DNA from 3 places in the Streptomyces sp. NPDC091377 genome. Region 3 is predicted to be linked to each of the others. Evidence: riboswitches for the same ligand, from Rfam matches in the RefSeq annotation. Region 3 holds a riboswitch; each other region holds the start of a gene.
The links. A riboswitch is a leader RNA that binds a small molecule or an ion and turns the genes downstream of it on or off. The one in region 3 is predicted to bind cobalamin.
Positions count from the first base shown of each region.

Region 1: it holds a riboswitch for cobalamin, as region 3 does, so the genes downstream of both, ACIQNG_RS36265 (ABC transporter substrate-binding protein) here and ACIQNG_RS34900 (cobalamin biosynthesis protein) in region 3, are expected to answer to the same signal.
Region 2: it holds a riboswitch for cobalamin, as region 3 does, so the genes downstream of both, metE (5-methyltetrahydropteroyltriglutamate--homocysteine S-methyltransferase) here and ACIQNG_RS34900 (cobalamin biosynthesis protein) in region 3, are expected to answer to the same signal.

Region 1 is NZ_JBIVUE010000028.1:3,195-10,796, reverse strand. Features, by position in the region: gene ACIQNG_RS36285 (methyltransferase domain-containing protein) at 303-1,193, shown strand; gene ACIQNG_RS36280 (DinB family protein) at 1,219-1,746, shown strand; gene ACIQNG_RS36275 (ABC transporter ATP-binding protein) at 1,765-2,556, opposite strand; gene ACIQNG_RS36270 (FecCD family ABC transporter permease) at 2,553-3,650, opposite strand; gene ACIQNG_RS36265 (ABC transporter substrate-binding protein) at 3,647-4,696, opposite strand; cobalamin riboswitch at 4,726-4,907, opposite strand; gene ACIQNG_RS36260 (class I SAM-dependent methyltransferase) at 4,942-5,691, opposite strand; gene ACIQNG_RS36255 (MDR family MFS transporter) at 5,698-6,993, opposite strand; gene ACIQNG_RS36250 (ATP-grasp domain-containing protein) at 6,990-7,602, opposite strand, start outside.
Region 2 is NZ_JBIVUE010000004.1:367,956-375,557, reverse strand. Features, by position in the region: gene ACIQNG_RS11905 (type III polyketide synthase) at 1-558, shown strand, start outside; gene ACIQNG_RS11900 (cupin domain-containing protein) at 641-1,186, shown strand; cobalamin riboswitch at 1,185-1,411, shown strand; gene metE (5-methyltetrahydropteroyltriglutamate--homocysteine S-methyltransferase) at 1,564-3,894, shown strand; gene lysA (diaminopimelate decarboxylase) at 3,977-5,308, opposite strand; gene ACIQNG_RS11885 (SAV_915 family protein) at 5,305-5,724, opposite strand; gene ACIQNG_RS11880 (polysaccharide deacetylase family protein) at 6,042-6,827, shown strand; gene ACIQNG_RS11875 (SRPBCC family protein) at 6,945-7,385, shown strand; gene ACIQNG_RS11870 (XdhC family protein) at 7,440-7,602, opposite strand, start outside.
Region 3 is NZ_JBIVUE010000025.1:41,918-49,519, reverse strand. Features, by position in the region: gene ACIQNG_RS34925 (alpha/beta hydrolase) at 1-785, opposite strand, end outside; gene ACIQNG_RS34920 (class II aldolase/adducin family protein) at 833-1,654, opposite strand; gene ACIQNG_RS34915 (lysozyme) at 1,843-2,628, shown strand; gene ACIQNG_RS34910 (anion permease) at 2,743-4,047, shown strand; gene ACIQNG_RS34905 (hypothetical protein) at 4,159-4,380, shown strand; cobalamin riboswitch at 4,558-4,689, shown strand; gene ACIQNG_RS34900 (cobalamin biosynthesis protein) at 4,802-5,833, shown strand; gene ACIQNG_RS34895 (cobyric acid synthase) at 5,830-7,341, shown strand; gene cobN (cobaltochelatase subunit CobN) at 7,464-7,602, shown strand, end outside.

The DNA of each region.
Region 1 (7,602 bases), on a different contig from region 3:
CACCCCACCACCTCGACCAAGGTTGAGGTCAATCGGCAGACTCGCAGCCACCGGGCGAACCGAACGGGCCCGTGCCCCGCTGCGCGACGCGATGCCTAGAATCGCCGGATGGACTGCATGAGCACCCCGTACTACTGCTTCGTCTGACCGGAAGCGGATGAGGGCGGCGCCGGACGGCACCGCCCTCATCGACGTGCCCGCGTACCGCCCCCCTCCCGGAGCGTCACCCCGAAGGTGACCCGGGCCCGGAGCGCGGTCGGGCACGCCCGTTCCCCGCTTCCCGTCACCCGCCGGAGTGCCTCATGCCCACGCCGTTCCCCCCTGCCCTGCGCCGCTCGCTCGACCTGCTCCGCTGCCCCGCCTGCCGCAACCGCCCCCTGCACCTCGACGGCACCGCCCTGCGCTGCCCGGACGGACACACCTACGACATCGCCCGACACGGCTATGTGAGCCTGCTGACCGGCACCCGTGCCCGCAGCGGCGACGACGCCCCCATGGCCCGCGCCAGGGAACAGTTCCTCGCCACCGGCAAGTACGCGCCGATCCGCCGCACCGTGGCCGACCTGGCGGCCCGCTCCCTGCCCGAACGCGGCACGGTCCTGGACGCCGGCTGCGGCACGGGCCACTACCTGGCCGGCGTGCTCGACCGGGCGCCCCACGCCCACGGCCTCGGACTCGACACCTCGGTACGGGCCCTGCGCCGCGCCGCCCGCACCCACTCCCGGGCCGCCGCCGCCACCTGGGACCTGTACCGTCCCCTCCCGCTGGCCGACCGCACCGCCGACGTCGTCCTGAACGTGTTCGCCCCGCGCAACCCGGCCGAGTTCCACCGGGTGCTGCGACCCGCCGGACGGCTGATCGTGGTCCGCCCCACCGGACGGCACCTGCGCGAACTGCGCGAGCGGACCCCGGGCATGGTCGATGTCGACCCGGGAAAGGAACAGCGCCTGCACCGGGCACTCACCCCCTATTTCACCGCGGAGCGCACCGAGCGGGTCGAGTACGCCATGGCACTCACCGCACCGCAGACCTCGGCCCTGCTGGGGATGACACCGAGCGCCCGCCACCTCAACCCCTCACACATCGAAGCGGCCGATTCCCCCGAGGTCACCGTCTCCGTGCTCGCCACCGTCTACCGCCCGCTGCACGGCGACCCTCATGACATCGGCCCCGGGAAAACGCGTTGCGGGTGACCGGCCCCTCTGCCAGGGTCGCCCGATGAGTTCATCCCGACATGATCTGCTGCGCCGGCAGTCCGAGCTGGCATGGGCGCTGTTCGAGTACCACCTGGAGCGGCTCACGGCCGACGACTTCCTGTGGGAGCCGGCCGGGCTGTGCTGGACGCTGCGGCAGGACGCCACCGGCACCTGGGTGCCCGACTGGGCGGACACCGAGCCCGACCCGGTACCGGTCCCCACCGCGGGCTGGGTGAGCTGGCACCTCGGCTGGTGGCTGGGCGCGACCACGGACCAGGTGCGGGGCCGCACCCCCCGCGCGCGGACGGACGTCGTGTGGCCCGGGCCGGACGACGCCGTCGCCTGGCTGCGCGCCCTGGGCGAGGACTGGCGGGGCGGGCTGGAGCAGCTCACCGAAGCCGATCTCGACGGCCCCGCGGGGCCGCTCCCCTGGCAGGACGACCCCGAGCGCACCCTCGCCGACACCCTCGCCTGGGCCACCGCGGAACTCATGAAGAACGTGGCCGAGATCGGCCAACTGCGCCTGCTGCGGACCGCGTCCCGGCACTGAACCGGCCGGAGCGCCCCGTCACACCGGCCGGACCACCTCCGACGGCAGGAACGTCACCTGGGGCGCCCCCGTACGCGGATGGACCGTGACCTCGCTCGCCACGCCGTACACCTCGGCCAGCAGCCCGGGGGTGAGCACCTCGACGGGCGGCCCCGACGCGGTGATCACACCGCCGTCGAGGACGTAGAGGCGGTCGCAGTAGTACGCGGCGAGGTTGAGGTCGTGCAGGGCCACCAGCACCGTCGCGGGAAGGCGCCGCAGGGCGCCGAGGACGTCCAGTTGGTGGCGGATGTCGAGATGATTGGTCGGCTCGTCCAGCACCAGCAGCGACGGCTGCTGGGCCAGGGCGCGGGCGATCAGCACCCGCTGGCGCTCCCCGCCCGACAACTGGTCGAAGGGGCGGCCGGCCAGCTCCACGGCGTCCACCGCGTCCAGCGCCCACTCGATGAGCCGCGCGTCCTCGGCGGTGTCCCCGTCGAGGAGCCGCTTGTGCGGGGTACGGCCCATCGCCACCACCTCACGGACCGTCAGATCGAAGTCGGCGCCCGCCTCCTGGACCACCGCCGCCACCGTACGGGCCACCTGCCGCACGGGCAGCGCCCAGGCGTCGGCACCGTCCACCCGCACCTCGCCGCTCGCCGGACGCAGCACCCGGTACACGGCCCGCAGCAGACTGGACTTGCCGCTGCCGTTGGGGCCGACCAGGCCCACCACCTCGCCCGCGCCGGCGGTCAGGGAGACATCCCGCACCAGCCGGTGGGCGCCCGCGGTGAGAGTCACCCCCGAGACGGCCAGTTCGGTCGCCGTCATACCGCACCTCGTTCCGTGCCGCGCCGGGCGTCCCGGCGCATCAGCCACAGGAAGAACGGCCCCCCGCACAGCGCCGTGAGCACCCCGACGGGGATCTCCAGCGGCGCGGCGACCGTCCGTGCCGCGATATCGGCCCAGATCAGAAAGACCGCCCCGCCGAGCGCGGCCGTCGGCAGCACCCGGCGATGGTCGCCGCCCACGAACAGCCGCACGATGTGCGGCAGGATCAGACCGACGAACCCGATCGGCCCGGCCGCCGCCACCAGCACCCCGGTGATCAGGGAGAGCAGGACGAACATCCGGGCCCGGAACCGGGCCACGTCCAGCCCCATCGTGGTCGCCGCCTCCTCACCCGCCAGCAGCAGATTCAGATTGCGGGCCTGCGCCAGCAGAATCCCGATGCCCGACGCCAGGGCGGTGCTCGGCAGCCACAGCATGCCCCAGTTGACACCGCCCAGCCCGCCCAGGGTCCAGGCCAGCACCTCACGCGCCTGATTGCCCCGGTCGGTGGTGAGCAGCAGCAGATCCAGCAGGGCGGTCAGCACGGCCGCGATCGCCACCCCGGCCAGCACCAGCCGCACCGAGGTGATCCGCCCGCCGGAACGGGCCGTCGCGTACACCAGCAGCAGCGCGCCGAGGGCACCCACGAACGCGGCGGCCGACAGCGACACCGTGCCGAGCAGGTTCACCCCGAACACGATGACCAGGACCGCCCCGAGGGACGCCCCCGAGGACACGCCCAGCAGATACGGCTCGGCGAGCGGATTGCGGAGCAGGGCCTGCATGGCGGTGCCCACCACCGCGAGCCCGGCGCCGACCACCGCGCCCAGCAGCACCCGCGGCGCCCGCACGTCCAGCACGATGGTCTCCCGCGCGCCCGACCAGTCGGGCTCGGTCCAGCCGGCGCCCAGCGCGTGGGTGACGATGCCCCACACCTGGCCGGGCGGCACCTGCACCGAACCGATCGCGAGGCCCGCCGTGGCGGACACCACGAGCAGCACACCCAGAACGGCCACGGTGCCGGCGAGCGTGGCCCGGCCGGCCCGGCCCGGCCCCTTCACGGTGGTGGACCTCCCCGTGACCGGAACGGTCACCGGACGCTCTGGGGGTGCAGCGCCTTCGCGAGATCCTCGACCGCGTACGCCGACCGGATGCCGACCAGCGTCGCGGTCAGCGGCAGCACGACGAACCGCTTGTTCTTCACGGCCGGCACCTCGGCGAGCGCCGGCTGCCCGAGCAGGAACTCCTTCTTGCGCTCGACGTTGCCCGCGCCCTCGTAGTCGTAGATGGCGATGACCTCGGGCTTGCGCTCGACGACCTGTTCCCAGGAGACGTCCCCGAACACCTCGTCCAGGTCGGCGAAGACGTTCTCGCCGCCCGCGAGGTCGATCAGCTCGCTGCCCAGCCCCTTGCCACCGGCCGTGAACGCCGATTTGTCGCCGCTGTCGTACACGAACACCGGCACCTTCGACTCGCCCTTCACCGCCGAGGACGCCTCGCCGACCCGGTCCTGGAGGTCGGCGACCAGCGCGTCGGCCCGGTCCGGCACCCCGAAGATCTTCCCGACGGTGCGGATCTCGTCGTAGGTGTCCCGCATCGTCACCCCCTTCTCGCCGCCGCAGTACTCACGGTTGAGGTAGGTGTCGATGCCGGCGTCCGTGAACGCCTTGCGCGAGCGGCCCTCGTTCTCGGCGAAGGCGCTGCCGTACCCGCCGTAGACGAGATCCGGCTCGGCCTCCAGCACGGTCTCGAACGACGGCTCCTTCTTCGCCAGCTCGGGGATCGCCTCGTAGTCCTTCTCCAGCTCCGGCAGCACCGCCGAGTCGGGGAAGGCGGTGCCGACCATCCTGTCCTTCAGCCCCAGCGCCAGCAGCAGCTCGGCGGGGTGCTGATGGATGGTGACGACCCGCGACGGCGGCTCGTCGTACGTCGTCTTCACACCGCAGTTCTCCACGGTGACGGGAAAGCCCTCGGCCGAGCCCGGCGCACCGGACGAACCGGCCTCGCCGTCGGCGCCGTTCCCGGAGGAACCGCAGCCGGCGGCCAGCAGCGCGGCCGACAGGGCGAGGGCCGCCGCGCGCAGGGCCGGGCGACGACGGGCAGGGGTGGACAGCGGGGGACGGGACAGGCCGTCGTACACGTGAAGCCTCCTGGGGAGTCCGCGCTCCTAGGATCGGGCCCGCGACAGGCCAGTGTCCTGACTCCCGGATCGACGTTCCCCTCGCCTTCCCGCGCGGCGCGCAGTGGCGTGGTGAAGGGTGCACTCCCCGGTCACAGTGGCGGGACCGTGCCGGATTCGCACCGGCTTCCTGATTCCCGTCGCGGCGATGACCCGCTGATCCTACGGTCTGCCCACCAGGTGTCCCAAGGCAGGCCCCCGCCGCCTCACTCCTCCCGCACCGCCCGCAGCACCAGCCGCTCCGCGTTCTCGTCGTAGGGACGGCCGTCGAAGCCGCCGAAGACCTCGATCCGGCCGAACCCCGCCTCCTCGGCCATCCGCCGCAACTCCACCGCGCTGTACACGAACCACACGAGGGTGGCCCGCGTCACCCGCTCGCCCCGCACCAGCACCCACTCGCTGCTCAGCCGCGCCCAGTCGTCCAGCACGGAGTCCGTCTGCACCATCAGATCGTCCCCGCGCCGCACCACCTTCGGCGGGGTGACCCGGCGGGCCAGCAGTTCCTTGCCCGCGAGATCCAGCACGAGCGTGCCCCCGGGCACCAGAGAGTCCCGCATCGTGCGCAGCACCCGCGCGTTGTCGGCCGGGTCCTCGAAGTATCCGAACGACGTGAACATGTTGAGGACCACATCGAAGGCGGCCGGCTCCGTGTACGCGCGCGCGTCGGCCCGCACATACGTCACCTGGACCCCCGCGTCGGCGGTGTGCTTGCGGGCCCGCTCCAGCAGGGCCGGGCTCAGGTCGACGCCCGTCACCTGGTGCCCGCGCCGTGCCAGCGGCACCGTGAACACCCCCGGACCGCAGCACAGGTCCAGCACCCGCGCGCCGGACGGGAACGCCAGCAGCGGTGAGGTCGCCAGCAGTTCCTCCGCCTGGGTGTGGCGCTGCTCGGAGAAGAGGAAGTCGTGGAACTCGATCCAGAAGTCGTCGTCCTGGAATCCGCCGGTCCGTGTCATACGGCCTCATGTCTCCTTCGGTGTCGCCGTGGGGGAATCGGTGGAGCCGTGCGGGAGGGGGTCCGGCACGGTGTCGCGACCGCGCAGCGCGATCAGCACCGGCGGCAGCAGCGCGCACTGCACGGCGGCCAGCAGCCAGAACCAGCCGGTGCTCCCGGCCTGTTCGCCGAGGCTGTAGAGCTGACCGCCGACCACCCCGCTCGCGCAGGCGCCGAGCCCGGCGGCCAGCCGCTGCTGCCCGAAGACCACCGCGTCCGAGCGCCGGCTGCGCGCCAGCGCCTCCAGGTCGTTCTTGAGGAACAGCACGATGTCGCCGAGGGTGATCAGCGCCCCGCCTGCCAGCAGCGCCGGCCGGGTGCCGATCGCCAGCACGGCGAGCCCGGCCGCCAGCCCCGTGAAGCCGACCACGAGGGCCGTGGCGTACGGCATCCGCCGGATCAGCCCGGACGCCAACGGCTGGACGACGATCACCAGGGTGAAGCAGAGCAGCAGGACCAGGCTGTAGAACGCGCTGGACGCCCGCTCGACCGCGTACACCGCGAGGAAGTGCTGGAAGTGGAAGTACAGATAGAAGGCGATGAGATTGGCGGCGAACGGCAGCACCGCCACCCCGGTCAGCAGGCCCTGCCGCTCGCCCCCGCCGTCCGCCGACCGGTCCCCGCCCGTCTCCGGGAGCCTGCTGTGGCCCGCCGTGACCAGGACGAACAGGGCCGTGACGGCGACGAACAGCCAGCCCGGCGAGGACAGCACGAACGGCCCGGCGATCAGCGGACCCACCGCCATGCCCGCGTTCAGCGCCGCGTTCCCCGCCGACAGGAACGCCGGACGGCGCTCCTCGTCCACACCGTGCACCAGATACGCCTTGTTGGCGGGCAGATACAGCGCCGCGCCGCAGCAGGTCAGCACCAGCGCGGCGACCGCGAGCGGCGGCCAGCGCAGGGCGAGGAGCAGACCGACGAACCCGGCCGTACGGATCACCAGCGCCCACAGCATCGTGCGGCGCAGTCCGATCCGGTCCGCGAGGGCGCCGCCCGCGATCCCGCCGGAGAACTGCACGAGCGACGCCACCGCGAGCACCACCCCGACCGTGCCGAGCCCCATCCCGAGCCGCTCGTGCAGGAACACCGACATGAACGGCAGCACCATGAAGCTGCCGAGCGGGATCAGGAACGAGCTGAGCAGCAGAAAGCGCAGGGGAGCGGTGAGCCGGCCCAGCGGGGAGCGCGCCGGACGGGCCCCGGCCGCCCGCCCGGCGCGCTCCGCCCCCGGTTCGGTCACGGGACCGGTGACCGGATCGGTCACGGGATCGGTTCCGCGTCCGGGAACGGCTCCGTGCGCACCCGCACCGCGTTCGCCGCCGCCACCGCCCGGTGCGTGGCCAGTTCCGCCGTCTCGGCCTCCGCGTACACGATCCCCGCGTACCCCCGGCTGTCCGCCAGATGCTCGACGGGGTCACCGGTGCGCTTGACCGGATACCAGAGGGGTGATCCCGGCATGTCCGCCAGCCGGTCGAGACCGTCGACGCCGGTGAGCACACCGGGCGCCGACGGGTAGCCGAGGACGAAGGCGACGGCCGGTCCGCCGGGCTGGTCGGCGTCCATCAGCCCGGGGCGGCGGCCGAGCGCGGCCTCGACCATCGCCTCGTACACATTCACCCCCAGCGCCCGGCACAGCCCCTCGCCGACCAGCGCGCCCCCGATCCGCGGGTTGACCTCCACCACCTCGGGACCGTCGGTGGTCAGCACGAACTCCACATGCGCGAACCGGTCGGTGTACCCGATGGCGGCGAGCACCTCGTCCAGCCGGCGCTCCAGCGCGATCCGTCGACCCTCGGGGAAGGCCACGGGGAACGCGGTGATCTCCTCACGGAAGTACGGCTCCGGGGACATCAGCCGGCTGGACACCCCGAGC
Region 2 (7,602 bases), on a different contig from region 3:
AACGGACTGTTCGGGGACGCGGTGGCCGCCGCCGTGGTCCGCGGCTCCGGCGGAACGGGCGTGAGTCTGGAGGCCAACGGCTCGTACCTGGTGCCGGACAGCGAGGACTGGATCGCCTACCGGGTCCGTCCCACGGGCTTCCACTTCATGCTGGACCGGCGGGTCCCGGGCACGATGAAGCAGTTGGCGCCCGCGCTGTCCTCCCTGGCCGCCCAGCACCAGCGGGACGTCAGCACACAGGGTTTCTATCTGATCCACGCGGGCGGCCCGCGCATCCTGGACGACCTCAGCCATTATCTCGCCGTCCCGCCGGAGAAGTTCCGCTTCAGCCGGGCCACCCTCGCCGACTACGGGAACATCGCGAGCGCGGTGGTCCTGGACGCCCTGCGACGGTTGTTCGAGGAGGGCGGCTGCCCGCCCGGCGCGCTGGGCATGATCGCGGGCTTCGGCCCCGGCATCACCGCGGAGATCTCCCTGGGCCGCTGGGTCACCGACACGCCCGACCCCACGGAGCGCAGCGGCGACACCCCGGCCGTGGCCACCGAGGGCCCCTCATGAGCGAAAAGGCCGTCGCGCACACGGGCCCCCTCGTGAACGCAGGAGCCGTCGCGCACACGGACCCCCTCGTGAGCGGAGGAGCATGACCGCGATCGTCCCGTCCGCCGGGCTGGTGCTGCCGCCCGGCGGCGGCCGGACCATGGCCGCCGCCGCCCAGCACGTCACCTTCAAGGTGACCGGCGCGCACTCCCGGACCGCCTCCACCTTCGAGGTCGTCGTCCCGCCCGGATTCGACGTGGGCGCCCACACCCACACGCACAGCGAGGAGTTGTTCTACGTCATCGAGGGCGAGTTGGAGGTGCTCGCCTTCGAACCGCTGGTGCGGACGCCCGACCGCTGGCGGGAGTGGGAGTCGGCGTCCGGCGAACGGGCGGTGCGGGCCGGCCCCGGCACTCTGCTGTTCGTACCGCCGGGCTGTCCGCACGCCTTCGCCAACCCGGGCGGAGCGCCGGCCCGGGTGCTCTTCCAGGCCGCCCCTCCCCCGGCGCACGAGCGGTACTTCGAGGAACTGATGGACCTCCTGGCCGCCGACGGCGATCAGATCGACCACGCGGCCGTCGCCGCCCTGCGGCTGCGCTACGACGTCCATCAGCTCACCCCACTGCGCTACGAGCCGCCGTGCGGTTAAGGTGGCCGGTGCAGCTGGTTCGCCCCGTCCGCCAGGCGGGAGGCGTCGTAAGAGGGAACCCGGTGGGAATCCGGGACTGCCCCGCAGCGGTGAGCGGGAACGACCGCCGTCATACGCACTGGACCCCTCGGGGTCTGGGAAGCGACGGCCTGTAGGTGTCCTCCGGTGTGCCACCGGGGAACGTGCCCGCGAGTCCGAAGACCTGCCATCTGCCCGTGCGCGAACCACTCGCGCGCGGACATCCCGGTGACCTCGTGGGCGGGTCGGCGTACAGACCGAGCGGACGGCCGAAGGCCGCTTCCGTCCGGTCCCGTCACCCTTCGCGCCCCCGTCCCGTCCCCGGGATCTCAGGGATTCATCTCGCGAAGGAGATCTCCGTGACCCGCACGTCCGCAGCCGCGGCGACCCAGGCCACTGTGTACGGCTACCCCCGCCAGGGACGGCACCGGGAGCTGAAGAAGGCGATCGAGGGCTACTGGAAGGGCCGCACCGACGCCACCGCACTCACCGCGACGGCCACCGCGCTGCGCCGCGCCCACTGGCATGAACTGGCCGACGCCGGCATCACCGAGGTCCCCACCGGTGACTTCTCGCTGTACGACCACGTCCTGGACGCCACCGTGATGGTCGGCGCGATCCCCGCCCGGCACCGGACGGCGGTCGACGCGGACGCCCTGGACGGCTACTTCGCGATGGCCCGCGGCACCCAGGAGATGGCGCCGCTGGAGATGACGAAGTGGTTCGACACGAACTACCACTACCTGGTCCCGGAGCTGGGCCCGGACACGGTGTTCAGCGCCGACCCCGGCAAGCAGGTCGGCGAGTTGAGGGAGGCCCTCGCGCTCGGGCTGGCGGCGCGTCCGGTGCTGGTCGGGCCGGTCACCTTCCTCCTCCTCGCCAAGCCCGCGCCCGGGGTGGCCGCCGACTTCGAGCCGCTGACCCTGCTGGACCGGCTGCTGCCCGTCTACGCCGAGGTCCTGGCCGATCTGCGGGCGGCCGGCGCCGAGTGGGTGCAGTTGGACGAGCCCGCGCTGGTGCAGGACCGCACCCCGGCCGAACTGAACGCCGCCGCCCGCGCCTACCGCGACCTCGGCGCCCTCACCGACCGGCCGAAGCTGCTGGTGGCGTCGTACTTCGACCATCTCGGCGAAGCCCTCCCGGTGCTGGCGAAGGCACCGGTGGAGGGACTGGCGCTGGACTTCACCGAAGCCGCCGCCGCGAACCTGGACGCGCTGGCGGCGGCCGGCGGGCTGCCCGGCAAGCGGCTGGTGGCCGGGGTCGTCAACGGCCGCAACATCTGGATCAACGATTTCTCCCGCTCCCTGTCCACCCTCGCCACCCTGCTGGGCCTGGCCGACCGCGTCGACGTCGCCGCCTCCTGCTCCCTGCTGCACGTCCCGCTCGACACCGGCCTGGAACGGGACATCGAACCCCAGGTGCGGCGCTGGCTCGCCTTCGCCCGGCAGAAGACCTCGGAGATCGCCACCCTCGCCAAGGGCCTCGCCCAGGGCACCGACGCCATCGCCGCGGAACTCGCCGCCAACCGCGCCGACCTCGCCTCCCGCGAGCACTCCCCGATCACCCGCGACCCCGCTGTCCGGGACCGCGCCGCCGCGGTCACCGCCACCGACACCCGCCGCTCGCAGCCCTACGCGCGGCGCACCTCCGCGCAGCGCGCCCACCTCGGGCTGCCGTTGCTGCCGACCACCACCATCGGCTCCTTCCCGCAGACCGACGAACTGCGCGCCGCCCGCGCCGACCTGCGCGCGGGCCGTATCGACACCGCCGGCTACGAGGACCGCATCAAGACAGAGATCCAGGAGGTGATCTCTTTCCAGGAGAAGACCGGACTGGACGTCCTCGTGCACGGCGAGCCCGAACGCAACGACATGGTCCAGTACTTCGCCGAACAGCTCACCGGCTACCTCGCCACCCAGCACGGCTGGGTCCAGTCCTACGGCACCCGCTACGTCCGCCCGCCCGTCCTGGCCGGCGACATCTCCCGCCCCCGCCCCATGACGGTGCGCTGGACCACCTACGCCCAGTCGCTCACCACCCGCCCCGTCAAGGGCATGCTCACCGGGCCGGTCACCATGCTCGCCTGGTCCTTCGTCCGCGACGACCAGCCCCTCGCCGACACCGCCCGCCAGGTGGCGCTCGCCCTGCGCGACGAGGTCACCGACCTGGAGGCCGCCGGAACCTCCGTCATCCAGGTCGACGAACCCGCACTGCGCGAGACCCTGCCCCTGCGGACCGCCGACCGGCCCGGCTACCTGGACTGGGCCACCGAGGCGTTCCGGCTGACCACGGCCGGGGTCCGGCCGGACACCCAGATCCACACCCACATGTGCTACGCCGAGTTCGGCGACATCGTCCAGGCCATCGACGACCTCGACGCCGACGTCATCAGCCTGGAGGCGGCCCGCTCCCACATGCAGGTCGCCCGCGAACTGGCCGCCCACGGCTACCCCCGCGAGGCCGGCCCCGGCGTCTACGACATCCACTCCCCCCGGGTACCGGGCGCGCAGGAGGCGGCCGACCTGCTGCGCACCGGGCTCAGGGCCATCCCCGCCGAGCGCCTGTGGGTCAACCCCGACTGCGGACTGAAGACCCGCGCCTGGCCCGAGACCCGGGCCTCCCTGGAACACCTGGTGTCCGCCGCCCGCACCGTGCGGGCGGAGATCGCGCCGGAGCCGGGGCCGAAGTAGCGCGGTGACAGGGCGAGGGCCGGGAGAGGCGTACGCGGTGTACGCCTCTCCCGGCCCTCGGCCCTCCCCCGTCCGCGCCCCGCTACAACCCGATGTCGCGGGCGCGGATGTCCTCCAGGGACTCACGGCGGACCAGCAGCCGGGCCTGGCCGTCGCTGACGGCGGCGACGGGCGGACGCCCGACCAGGTTGTACCCGGAGGCCATGGAGAGGTGGTAGGCACCGGCGACGGGGACCGCGAGGAGGTCGCCGGGGCGGATGTCCTCGGGGAGTTCGACGTCGGCGGCGAGGATGTCGCCCGCCTCGCAGTGCCGGCCGACGACGGTGACCGGGGCGGGGGCGCCGCCCGCGCGGCCGATCATCCGGGGCGCGTAGCGGACGCCGTACAGGGCCGGGCGCGGGTTGTCGCTCATGCCTCCGTCGACGGCGACGTAGGTGTGGCGGCCGGTGCGTTTGACGGCGAGCACGTGGTAGAGGGCGATGCCCGCCGGTCCCGCCACGGCCCGGCCCGGTTCGATGAGGAGCCGGGGGACGGGGAGGCCGGCGGCGGTGCAGGCGCCGGTGAGTTCGGCGCGGACCTTGCGGGCGAGGGCGGTGAGGTCGAGGGCGGGTTCGCCGGGGCGGTAGGCGATGCCGTGGCCGCCGCCGAGGTCGAGTTCGGGCAGGGTGAGGCCGTGCTGGTGGTGCAGCCGGGCCATCAGGCCGACCAGCCGGCGCACGGCGGCGAGATAGGGCTTGACGCTGGTGATCTGCGAGCCGAGATGGCAGTGGAGGCCGGTCAGTTCGAGCTGGGGCTGGTCGAGTATGCGGGTGATGGCGTGCTGGGCGTAGCCGTCGGCGATGGAGAGCCCGAACTTCTGGTCCTCGGTGCCGGTGCGGATCTTCTCGTGGCCGCCCGCCGAGACACCGGGCACGACCCGCACCATCACCTTCTGGTGGCCGTCGGGTCCTACGGCGGCGGCGAGCCGGGCGATCTCGGAGGGGCTGCCGATGACGATCCGGCCGACACCGAGCCGCAGCGCGCTCTCCAGGTCGCGGGGCGTCTTGGCGTTGCCGTGGAGCACGATGCGCTCGGCGGGGAACCCGGTGGTGACGGCGAGTTCGAGTTCTCCGGCGGAGCAGACGTCGAGGCCCAGGCCCTCCTCCGCCACCCAGTGGACCATGGCCCGGCACAGGAACGCCTTGGCGGCGTAGTGGATACCGGCGTCGGGGAAGGCGTGCCGGTAGGTGCGGCAGCGGTCGCGCACCTCGGCCTCGTCGAGGACGTAGACGGGGGTGCCGAAGCGGTCGGCGACCTCGGTGAGCGGGACCCCGCCGACGGTGACCTCGCCGGGCAGGGGTTCGGTGGTGGAGGCCGGCCACACGGACAGGGCGTCGGCGGTGGCGGTGACGGTGGTGTCGTGGACGGTGGTCATCGTGCGCTTCCCTCGACGAGTGCGGCGGCACCGGTGGCCCGGCGGGCGGCCACGGTGTCGGGGGCGGTCCAGGTGCGCCGGCCGGCCCCGGACGGTGCCGGGTGTCCGGGGCGGCGTGGCCGTGCGGTGGGCACGGGGGCGGAGAGCTGGGGGTCGACGGTGAGGGCGGTGACACCGAGGGGCTCGGTCAGCGCGCGGAGGGCGGGCTCGGCGAGCCGGATCCAGAGGTGGCCGGTGCCGAGGGTGGCCGTCAGACGGCGCTCGGAGGTGAAGGCGACAGCGGTGCGGTCGCCGAGCGGGGTCCGGAAGAACCGGGCCGCGCACCCGGAGGGTCCCGGACGGACCGGGACGTACAGCGGTCCGGCCGGGGACGGTGGGGAGGGCTCCGGGTCGTCGTCGCACAGGGTGTCTGCCATGGGTGCCTCCTGGAGGCCGGGCTCGTTCGGTCGGGAGCGATGAGCGCCCCGGACGCGGGGAGGCGGTCCGGGGCTCACGGATGACGCTATGCCCGGGGACCGGGGGGCCGGGACGGTCCCTGACGCGACGCTGACGGTGCGGGGCGGGACGCATACGGATCGCTGACGCGAGAGCCCGGAAGAGGTCCCGGGGTGGTGCGGGAGGTGGTGCGGGAGGTGACCTGGAAGGTGGTCCGGAAGTGGTCCGGAAGGTGGTCCGGAAGGTGATCTTCCACCCACTATGAACGCCGTCTATACTACCTATGTATAGTCCTGGTATGCCCACTCTGAGCAACAAGATGGAAAGACCGGGGCGCCGGTTCCGAACTGCGGCGACGTATCTGACAGCGACCGTGCTGACCCTGGCGCTCGCGGGCTGCGCGAACGTGGAGACCACGGCGCCGAGCAGTGTCCGCGCTGACACCGCCGCCGACGCCGGGGACCGGTTCGGCAGCGTCGACTGCCGCAAGGCCAAGTGCGTCGCGCTGACCTTCGACGCCGGTCCGAGCGAGCACTCCACGAAGCTGCTGGACATCCTGAAGGAGAAGCGGGTCCCGGCGACCTTCTTCCTCCTCGGCAAGCGGCACATCGACACCTACCCCGAGCTGGTGGTGCGGATGGCCGACGAGGGGCACGAGGTCGCCAGCCACACCTGGACCCACCGGATCCTCACCGAGCTGGACGACGACGAGATCCGCGAGGAACTGACCCGCACCAACGAGGAGATCGAGCGCCTCATCGGCCGCGCGCCGACGCTGATGCGCCCGCCGCAGGGCCGCACGGGCGACAGCGTGCACCGGATCTCCAAGGAGCTGGGCCTGGCCGAGGTGCTGTGGACGGTGACCGCGAAGGACTACCAGACCACCGACTCCGACCTGATCCGCGAGCGGGTGCTGAAGCAGACCTCGCGGGACGGGATCATCCTTCTGCATGACATCTACGACGGGACCGTCCCGGCCGTGCCCGGCATCATCGACGCCCTCAAGGAGCGCGGGTACGTGTTCGTGACCGTGCCCCAGCTGCTCGCCCCGGGCGAGGCGGAGCCGGGGAAGGTGTACCGGTAGACCGAACCGGCGGGCACCGGCGGGCGGGAGCGGTGGGCAGGACCGGTCGGCGGGACCGGCGCGCGGGAGCGGTGGACGGGAGCGGTGGGGGCGGGTGGGCCTGCCTAGGATGCGTTCGTGATCAGCTTCCTGCTCGAACGCACGGCCCCGCTGCCACCGGCCGAGGCGTGGCGCCGGCTCACCGAGTGGCCCCGGCACGGGGACGCGGTCCCGCTGACCCGGGTCTTCGTGGCCACCGCGCCGCCCAGCCGTACGGGGACGGTCGTCGTGGCCCGTTCGGGACTCGGCCCGCTCGGCTTCGACGACCGCATGGAGATCACGGTGTGGCAGCCGCCCGGCGCGGACACCCCGGGCCGCTGCCGACTGGAGAAGCGCGGACGGGTCGTGCTCGGCTGGGCCGAGATCGAGGTCCTGCCCGGGCCCGGCGGTCGCGCCCGGGTGCGCTGGCACGAGGAACTCGGCGTCCGCTTCCTCCCCCGCCTCTTCGACCCGCTCCTGGAACGCACGGCACGGGCGGTGTTCGGGCGGGCGGTGAACCGGCTGTTGCGGACGGCGTAGCGGACCGCCCGGCCCGGCTGTTCACGCACCGGGATCGGGAGGCCGCGGTGCGGCTCAGGCCACCGAACCGATCCGCCGCACCGGCGCCCTCGGCGGGTCGTGGTGGATCGGGGTGTGCGCCCCGGTGAGCGGGACCCCGGAGCCGCCGCGCCGGGCGGCGACGATCTCCGCCGCGATGGACAGCGCCGTCTCCTCGGGCGTACGGGCGCCCAGGTCC
Region 3 (7,602 bases):
GGGGAGTCCAGGACCAGACCGGAGACACGGTCCCGCAGGGCCGAGAGGGTGGCGGTGCGCAGGGCCATGGTGGCGCCGGTGGACCAGCCGAGCAGGACGACCTGCCGGGCGCCGTTGCGCACGGCGTGGTGGAGGGCCGCGTCGAGGTCGTGCCACTCGGTCTGGCCGAGGTGGTTCAGGCCGTCCGGCGGGCGGGGCGCGTCGGGGTCGCCGCGGTACGCGAGGGCGAGCACGGGGAGGCGCTGGGCGTGCAGGAAGCCGATGAGGTTCAGGGTGTGTTCCCGGGTGGCGCCCAGGCCGTGCGCGGCGATCACCCAGGTGTCGCGGGCGCCGGGCACGAACCAGGCGGGCAGGGCGCCGAGTTCGCCGGGGACGAAGACATCGGTGTGGTCGAGGCCGAGGGCCGTGCCGGGGTCGCCGGTGTGGAGTTGCGGGGTCATGCGGACGTGGTCGCCGGGGGCGAGGGTGCCGTGGGTGACGCGTTCCAGCCGTCGTACGACGGTGTCGGCGGTGGGGGCGGCGGCGGGCAGGACGGGGCCGACAACCGCGTGGACGCCGTCGCCGGTGAGGCCGTGGACGCCGGGGCGCAGGGAGGCCAGCTGCCGGGTGAGGGTGATCTGGCCGGCGGCCGTGCCGTGCACGGTGAGCCGGGGCTCGGTCGGCAGCGGGCGGCCCGGCGGCGCCTTGAGGGCGGCGTCGCCGGCGAGGCGTCCGGCGGCCACGGTGGCGGCGCCGGCCGCCAGTGCCACGGTGACGGCTGCGGCGGTCGCTCTGACGGTACGCACGGCTCCAGTGTCCTGGGCGGGCCCGTTCCCGGCCAGTGGAGTGCGGGTCACCGGGGGTCCGGCTGGGGGCCTGGCTGGGGGCCTGGCTGGCCGTAGCCCCGGAGTTTCTCGGTCGCCGCGGTGAGCTGGGAGGGGGTGAGGAGGGTCGGGGTCAGCCCCGGGACCGATGACGCGGTCAGCCAGAGGCGGCACATCCACTCCAGTTGGGCGGAGCGGTCGTACGCCTGGGCGAGGGTGGCGCCGTGGGTGAGGGTGCCGTGGTTCTGGAGGAGGCAGGCGCTGCGGTCGGTGAGGGCGTGGAGCACGTGGTCGGCCAGTTCCGGGGTGCCGTAGGTGGCGTAGGGGGCGACGCGGACGGGGCCGCCGAGGGCCCCGGTCATGTAGTGCACGGCGGGGAGTTCCCGGACGAGGGTGGAGACCGCCGTGGCGTGGACGGCGTGGGTGTGGACGACGGCCCGGGCGTCGGTGGCCCGGTAGACGGCCAGATGCATGGGGAGTTCGCTGGTCGGGGTGAGGCCGCCGACGGTCTGCCGGCCGGTCAGGTCCACGCCGGTGATGTCGTCGGGGCCGAGGCGGTCGTAGGGCACGCCCGACGGGGTGACCAGGACGGTGTCACCGACCCGGACGGAGACATTGCCCGAGGTGCCGACCACCAGGCCCTCGGTCACGGTCCGGCGCGCGGTGGCGACCAGTTCCTCCCAGGCCAGCGCCTCCCGCGCCTCCCGCGCCGGGCGCGCCGCACGCGGACCTCGCGGGGTCCTGTCTTCCCCGTCCGCCCCGTCCGCCCGGTCCACCTCGTTCGCCCCTTTCGCCCCCTTCCCCCCGTCCGTCCCTTCCGTTCCCTGAGGGTCCTTCCGCTCATCAGCCATGTCGTGATCCTGCCATCCGCGGGCGCGGGGGAACACGGGGCCGATAGCCCGTCTCGCCGTCACGGAAAGTGACCACTGTGGCGCGTGAGGGGATTGGGCCGGGAACCAACCGGTTATGGGTGATCTTCGTTCCGGGCCGGGGGCGACGCCCTCGCGCCCCGCCTGCCACCACCCCGTCCGGAGGACCGATGATCCACTCCCCTGGCCCCGCCACCGTCCCGGCCCGCCGCCGTCCTTCGAGGCTCGCCCTGTCCGTGATGGCCCTCACGCTCGGTGCGGTCGGGTTGCTGGAGGCACCGGCCCGGGCGGCCGGTGGCGGCGCCGGTGCGAGGGGGCCGCAGGGGCACGATGTCTCGTCGTACCAGAAGGACGTGGACTGGCGGGCCTCACGGGCGAAGGGGGCCCGGTTCGTCTATGTGAAGGCGACCGAGGCCACGGGCTACCGCAACCCCCACTTCGGCCGGCAGTACCGCGGCGCGCGCGAGGCCGGACTGATCCGGGGCGCCTACCACTTCGCCCGGCCGGACCGGTCCCCGGGCAGGGAGCAGGCGGCGCACTTCGTGCGCAACGGCGGCGGCTGGCGGGCGGACGGCCGGACGCTGCCGCCCGCGCTCGACATCGAGCACAACCCGTACGACAGGAAGCGCCCGTGCTACGGGCTGAGCCCGGCCCGGACGACCGGCTGGATCCGGTCGTTCAGCGACGAGGTCGCGCGGCTCACCGGCCGCCGCCCGGTGATCTACACCACCGCCCACTGGTGGAACACCTGCACCGGCGGCAGCACCGCCTTCGCCGCGGATCATCCGCTGTGGGTGGCCCGGTACGGCTCCGCGAGCGCGGGGACGCTGCCGGCGGGGTGGTCGTACTGGACGATCTGGCAGTACGCGGACCGCGGTCGGCTGCCGGGTGACCAGAATCTCTTCAACGGGTCGATGGACCGCCTGAAGGCGTTCGCTGCGGGCCCCCGACGCTGAGCGGAATGCCGGCCCCCTGTCACATACATCCCGAAGCCCCCTTCAGTTCACCCTTCGTTCACCTGGGTTACCTACGTTCATCCGGCCGATGACCTCGAACGAATGCCTGGGTAAATGGAAAGCTTCTCGCTGATCCTCGCGATCGTGGTGATCACCGCTCTCGCGTTCGATTTCACGAACGGTTTCCACGACACCGCCAACGCGATGGCCACCACCATCTCGACCGGTGCCATGAGACCCAAGGTCGCGGTGGCCATGTCCGCCGTGCTCAACCTTGTGGGTGCCTTCCTCTCCGTGGAGGTCGCCAACACGATCTCCAAGGGACTCGTCGACGAGTCCGGCATCCGGCCCGAAGTCATCTTCGCCGCCCTGGTCGGAGCGATTCTGTGGAATCTGCTGACCTGGCTCGTGGGCCTGCCGTCCTCCTCCTCGCACGCCCTGATGGGCGGTCTGATCGGTGCGACCATCGCCTCCGCCGGCATGGGTGCCGTGCACGGTGACGCGCTGATCACCAAGGTGCTGATCCCCGCGATCGCCGCCCCGCTGGTGGCCGGGATCGCCGCGATGCTGGCCGCCCGCCTCACGTACAAACTCGGGAAGAAGTCCGACGGCAGCACGTCGTCCGCCAAGGGCTACCGGGCCGGCCAGATCGCCTCCGCGGGCCTGGTCTCGCTGGCGCACGGCACCAACGACGCCCAGAAGACGATGGGCATCATCACCCTCGCCCTGGTCGCCGGCGGCGCCCTCGCCCCCGACTCCGACCCGCCCATGTGGGTCATCGTCTCCGCGGGTGTGGCCATCGCCCTGGGCACCTACCTCGGCGGCTGGCGCATCATCCGCACCATGGGCAAGGGCCTGACCGACCTCCAGCCGCAGCAGGGCTTCGCCGCCCAGACCAGCGCCGCGACGGTCATCCTGGCCTCCTCGCACCTCGGCTTCTCGCTCTCCACCACCCACTCCGTCTCCGGCGCCGTCATGGGCGCGGGCCTCGGCCGCAAGGGCGGTGTGGTCCGCTGGTCCACGGCCACCCGGATGTTCGTCGCCTGGGGGCTGACCCTGCCCGCCGCCGCGCTGGTCGGCGCGATCGCCGAGTGGATCTGCGGCTTCGGCTCCTGGGGAACCGCCGCCGTCGCCGTCTTCCTGGTCGGCTCCAGCGCCTGGATCTGGAAGCTGTCCCGCCGCGAGGTCGTCGACCACACCAACGTCAACGACACCGACGAGACCGGCACCAGGACCGTCGAGCGCACGGCCGACGAGTCCGCCGAGGGTCCCGGCGTGGTGACCGCGGCCGTCGCCGCCGTCAGCCCGCCGCCCACCGAGGCGGCCGAGGCCGCCGCCGCGGCCGTCCCGGCCCAGGGCACCGGCCCGGGCGACCCCGCGACCCCCGCCGACCCGACGGCCCCCAAGGCCACGGTCTGAGCGGGCCCGGACCCCCGGACCCCCGGCTCTCCGGCTCCCCGGACCCCCGGACCCCTTGATCCCCCCGACACCCTGATCCCCTGATCCCCTGATCCCCAAGGACACAGCAGCATGGACATCGACTGGGCGGCACTCAGCTCCGTCTTCGGCGTCAGTCTCGTGGTCACCGTGGCCCTCGTGGCCCTGTTCACCCTCGGCATCTCCGGCCTCGCGCGCCACGAGCGCGCGGTGGAGCAGGGCGGCGGCGCGGCCCTCGCGGTCACCGGCGCGTACGCCTGCTTCGCGGCCTGCGTGGCGGCGGTGGCGTACGGGATCTATCTGATCGTCGCTTAGACAACCCCCTGGGCAACGGCCCGGGACCCACCGGGATGCGGGGCGGGTGCGGAACGCTGGTTCCGTATCCGCCCTCTCGGCGTGTGCGACGGACGCGTCCCCGCTGGGCGCAGGGCTCGATGTGGGGCTCAGCACACTCTCCCGTCGCAGGTCAGCGGCAGGTTGACGGCCGTTCGGACCCCATGGTGGACTTCCGGGGCCAGCTACGGCGGCAGAAGAGGAAGCCGGTGCGAATCCGGCGCGGTCCCGCCACTGTCACCGGGGAGAGAACCCCGGGAGCCAGGAACTCTCGCCGCCGGTCACGTCGAACCAGGGCGCGGACACCCTGAGTGAGGACCTATCGCCATGCCCGGCTGCCGATCGAGGCTCAGCCCCCCGACGTTCCTCACGACGTTCACTGATCCCGCGGCCGGCTGAGCCGATGGGTGCCGAGCGCGACTTCGCGTACGGCGCCGCCGCCGGACTCCTCGGTGACCTGTTCCTCGGCGATCCCCGCCGCGGGCACCCGGTCGCCGCGTTCGGACGGGCTTCCGGCGCCGTGGAACGACTGCTGTGGCGCGACCACCGGGGGTGGGGCGCGCTGCACACCGCTGTGTGCGTGGGCGCCGCCGCCGGCCTGGGCGCCGCCGCCACGCGTCTCGTACGACCCTCCCGCGCCGCCTCCGTGGCCCTGACCGCCGCCGCGACCTGGGCGGTGGTCGGCGGCACCACCCTCGGCCGCGAGGCGCGGGCCGTCGGGCGGGCCCTCGAAGCCGGGGACGTCGAGGCGGCGCGGGCGCGGCTGCCGCATCTGTGCGGGCGGGATCCGCAGGCGCTGGACGCCGACGGGATCGCGCGGGCCGTGGTCGAGTCGGTCGCCGAGAACACCTCGGACGCCGTGGTGGGCGCGTTGGTGTGGGGGGCCGTGGCAGGAGTGCCCGGGCTGCTCGGGTTCCGGGCGGTGAACACGCTGGACGCGATGGTCGGGCACCGGTCGGTGACGTACCGGCGGTTCGGGTGGGCCGCGGCGCGGCTGGACGATGTGGCGGGGTGGCCGGGGGCCCGGCTGACGGCGCTGCTCGCGGTGGCCGGCAGCGGGGACGCCGCCGGTGCCCGGGGGGCGGTGCGGGCCTGGCGGGCCGATGCCGCGCGGCATCCGAGCCCCAACGCGGGGGTCGTGGAGGCGGCGTTCGCGGGGGCGTTGGGGGTACGGCTCGGGGGGACGTTGTCGTATGCGGGACGGGTCGAGCGGCGGCCGGTGCTGAACGGGGAGGGCCGGGCGGTGGGGATCGCGGACGTCGAGCGCGCGGTGCGGCTGTCGCGGCGCGTGCAGTGGCTGGCGCTCGGTGCGAGTGCGGGTGGGGCGCTGCTGCGGCTGCGTGGGCGCGCGGCGTCGCGGGCGGTGCCCGGCCGTGGCGCCCGGCGTGCCGCCCGGCGTGGCGACCGCCCGGGGCGGGCGGGGGGTGCCGGATGACCGGGCACGGGCTGCTGGTCGCCGGGACGACCTCCGACGCCGGCAAGAGCGTCGTCACCGCCGGGATCTGCCGGTGGCTGGCGCGGCAGGGCGTCGCGGTCGCGCCGTTCAAGGCGCAGAACATGTCGCTGAACTCCTTCGTGACCCGGGAGGGCGCGGAGATCGGGCGGGCCCAGGCCATGCAGGCGGCGGCCTGCCGGGTGGAGCCGACCGCGCTGATGAACCCGGTGCTGCTCAAGCCGGGCGGCGACCGGAGCAGTCAGGTCGTGCTCATGGGCAGGCCCGTGGGCGAGATGAGCGCCCGGGGCTATCACGGCGGGCGGCAGGAGCGGCTGCTGGGGACCGTGCTGGACTGTCTGGCCGAACTGCGGCGGTCGTACGACGTCGTCGTCTGCGAGGGGGCCGGGAGTCCCGCCGAGATCAATCTGCGGCGGACCGACATCGTGAACATGGGGATCGCCCGCACCGCGCGGATCCCGGTGCTGGTGGTCGGGGACATCGACCGGGGCGGGGTGTTCGCCTCGTTCTTCGGGACGGTGGCCCTGCTGTCGCCCCAGGACCAGGCGCTGGTGGCCGGGTTCCTCGTCAACAAGTTCCGCGGCGATGTGTCCCTGCTGGAGCCCGGCCTCGACATGCTCAAGGGGCTGACCGGGCGGCCCTCCTACGGGGTGCTGCCCTACCGCCACGGGCTGGGGATCGACGAGGAGGACGGGCTGCGGGTGTCGTTGCGCGGGACCGTGCGGGAGTCGGTGGTGGCACCGCCGGCCGGCCCCGACGTGCTGCGGGTCGCGGTGTGCGCGCTGCCGTTGATGTCCAACTTCACGGACGTGGACGCGCTGGCCGCCGAACCCGGGGTCGTGGTGCGGTTCGTGGACCGGCCGGAGGAACTGGCCGACGCGGACCTCGTCGTCGTACCGGGGACCCGGGGGACCGTGAAGGCCCTCGACTGGCTGCGCGAGCGCGGGCTGGCCGACGCGCTCGCCCGGCGGGCCGCCGACGGGCTGCCGGTCCTCGGGATCTGCGGCGGGTTCCAGATCCTCGCCGAGCACATCCACGACGACGTCGAGAGCCGGCGCGGCGCCGTCGACGGGCTCGGACTGCTGCCCGTGCGGGTGCGGTTCGCGCCGGAGAAGACCCTCGCGCGGCCCGTGGGCGAGGCCCTCGGGGAGCCGGTCGAGGGGTACGAGATCCACCACGGGGTCGCCGAGGTCAGGGCGGGCGAGCCCTTTCTCGACGGGTGCCGGGTCGGCCGGACCTGGGGCACCCACTGGCACGGCTCGCTGGAGTCGGACGGGTTCCGGCGGGCGTTCCTCCGTGAGGTGGCCGCCGCCTCGGGGCGCCGTTTCGTGCCGGCGCCCGGCACGAGCTTCGCCGCGCTGCGCGAGGAGCAGCTCGACCTGCTCGGCGATCTGATCGAACAGCACGCGGACACGGACGCGTTGTGGCGGCTCATCGAGTCCGGTGCGCCGCAAGGACTGCCCTTCATCCCCCCGGGAGCGCCCGCATGACCTCTGGCACCACCACCGGCACCACCGGCACCTCGGAAGCCTCCGGCCCCACCGGCACCACCGGCACCACCGGCACCACCGGCACCTCGGGAGCCTCCGGCCCCACCGGGACCGTGCTGCTGCTGTCGACCGCCGACACCGATCTGCTGGCGGCCCGCGCCGCCCCCGGCGTCTCCTACCGGATCGGCAACCCCACCCGGGTGGACGCCGCCGCGGACCTCCCGGCGCTGATCGAGGGCGCCGACCTCGCGGTCGTACGGC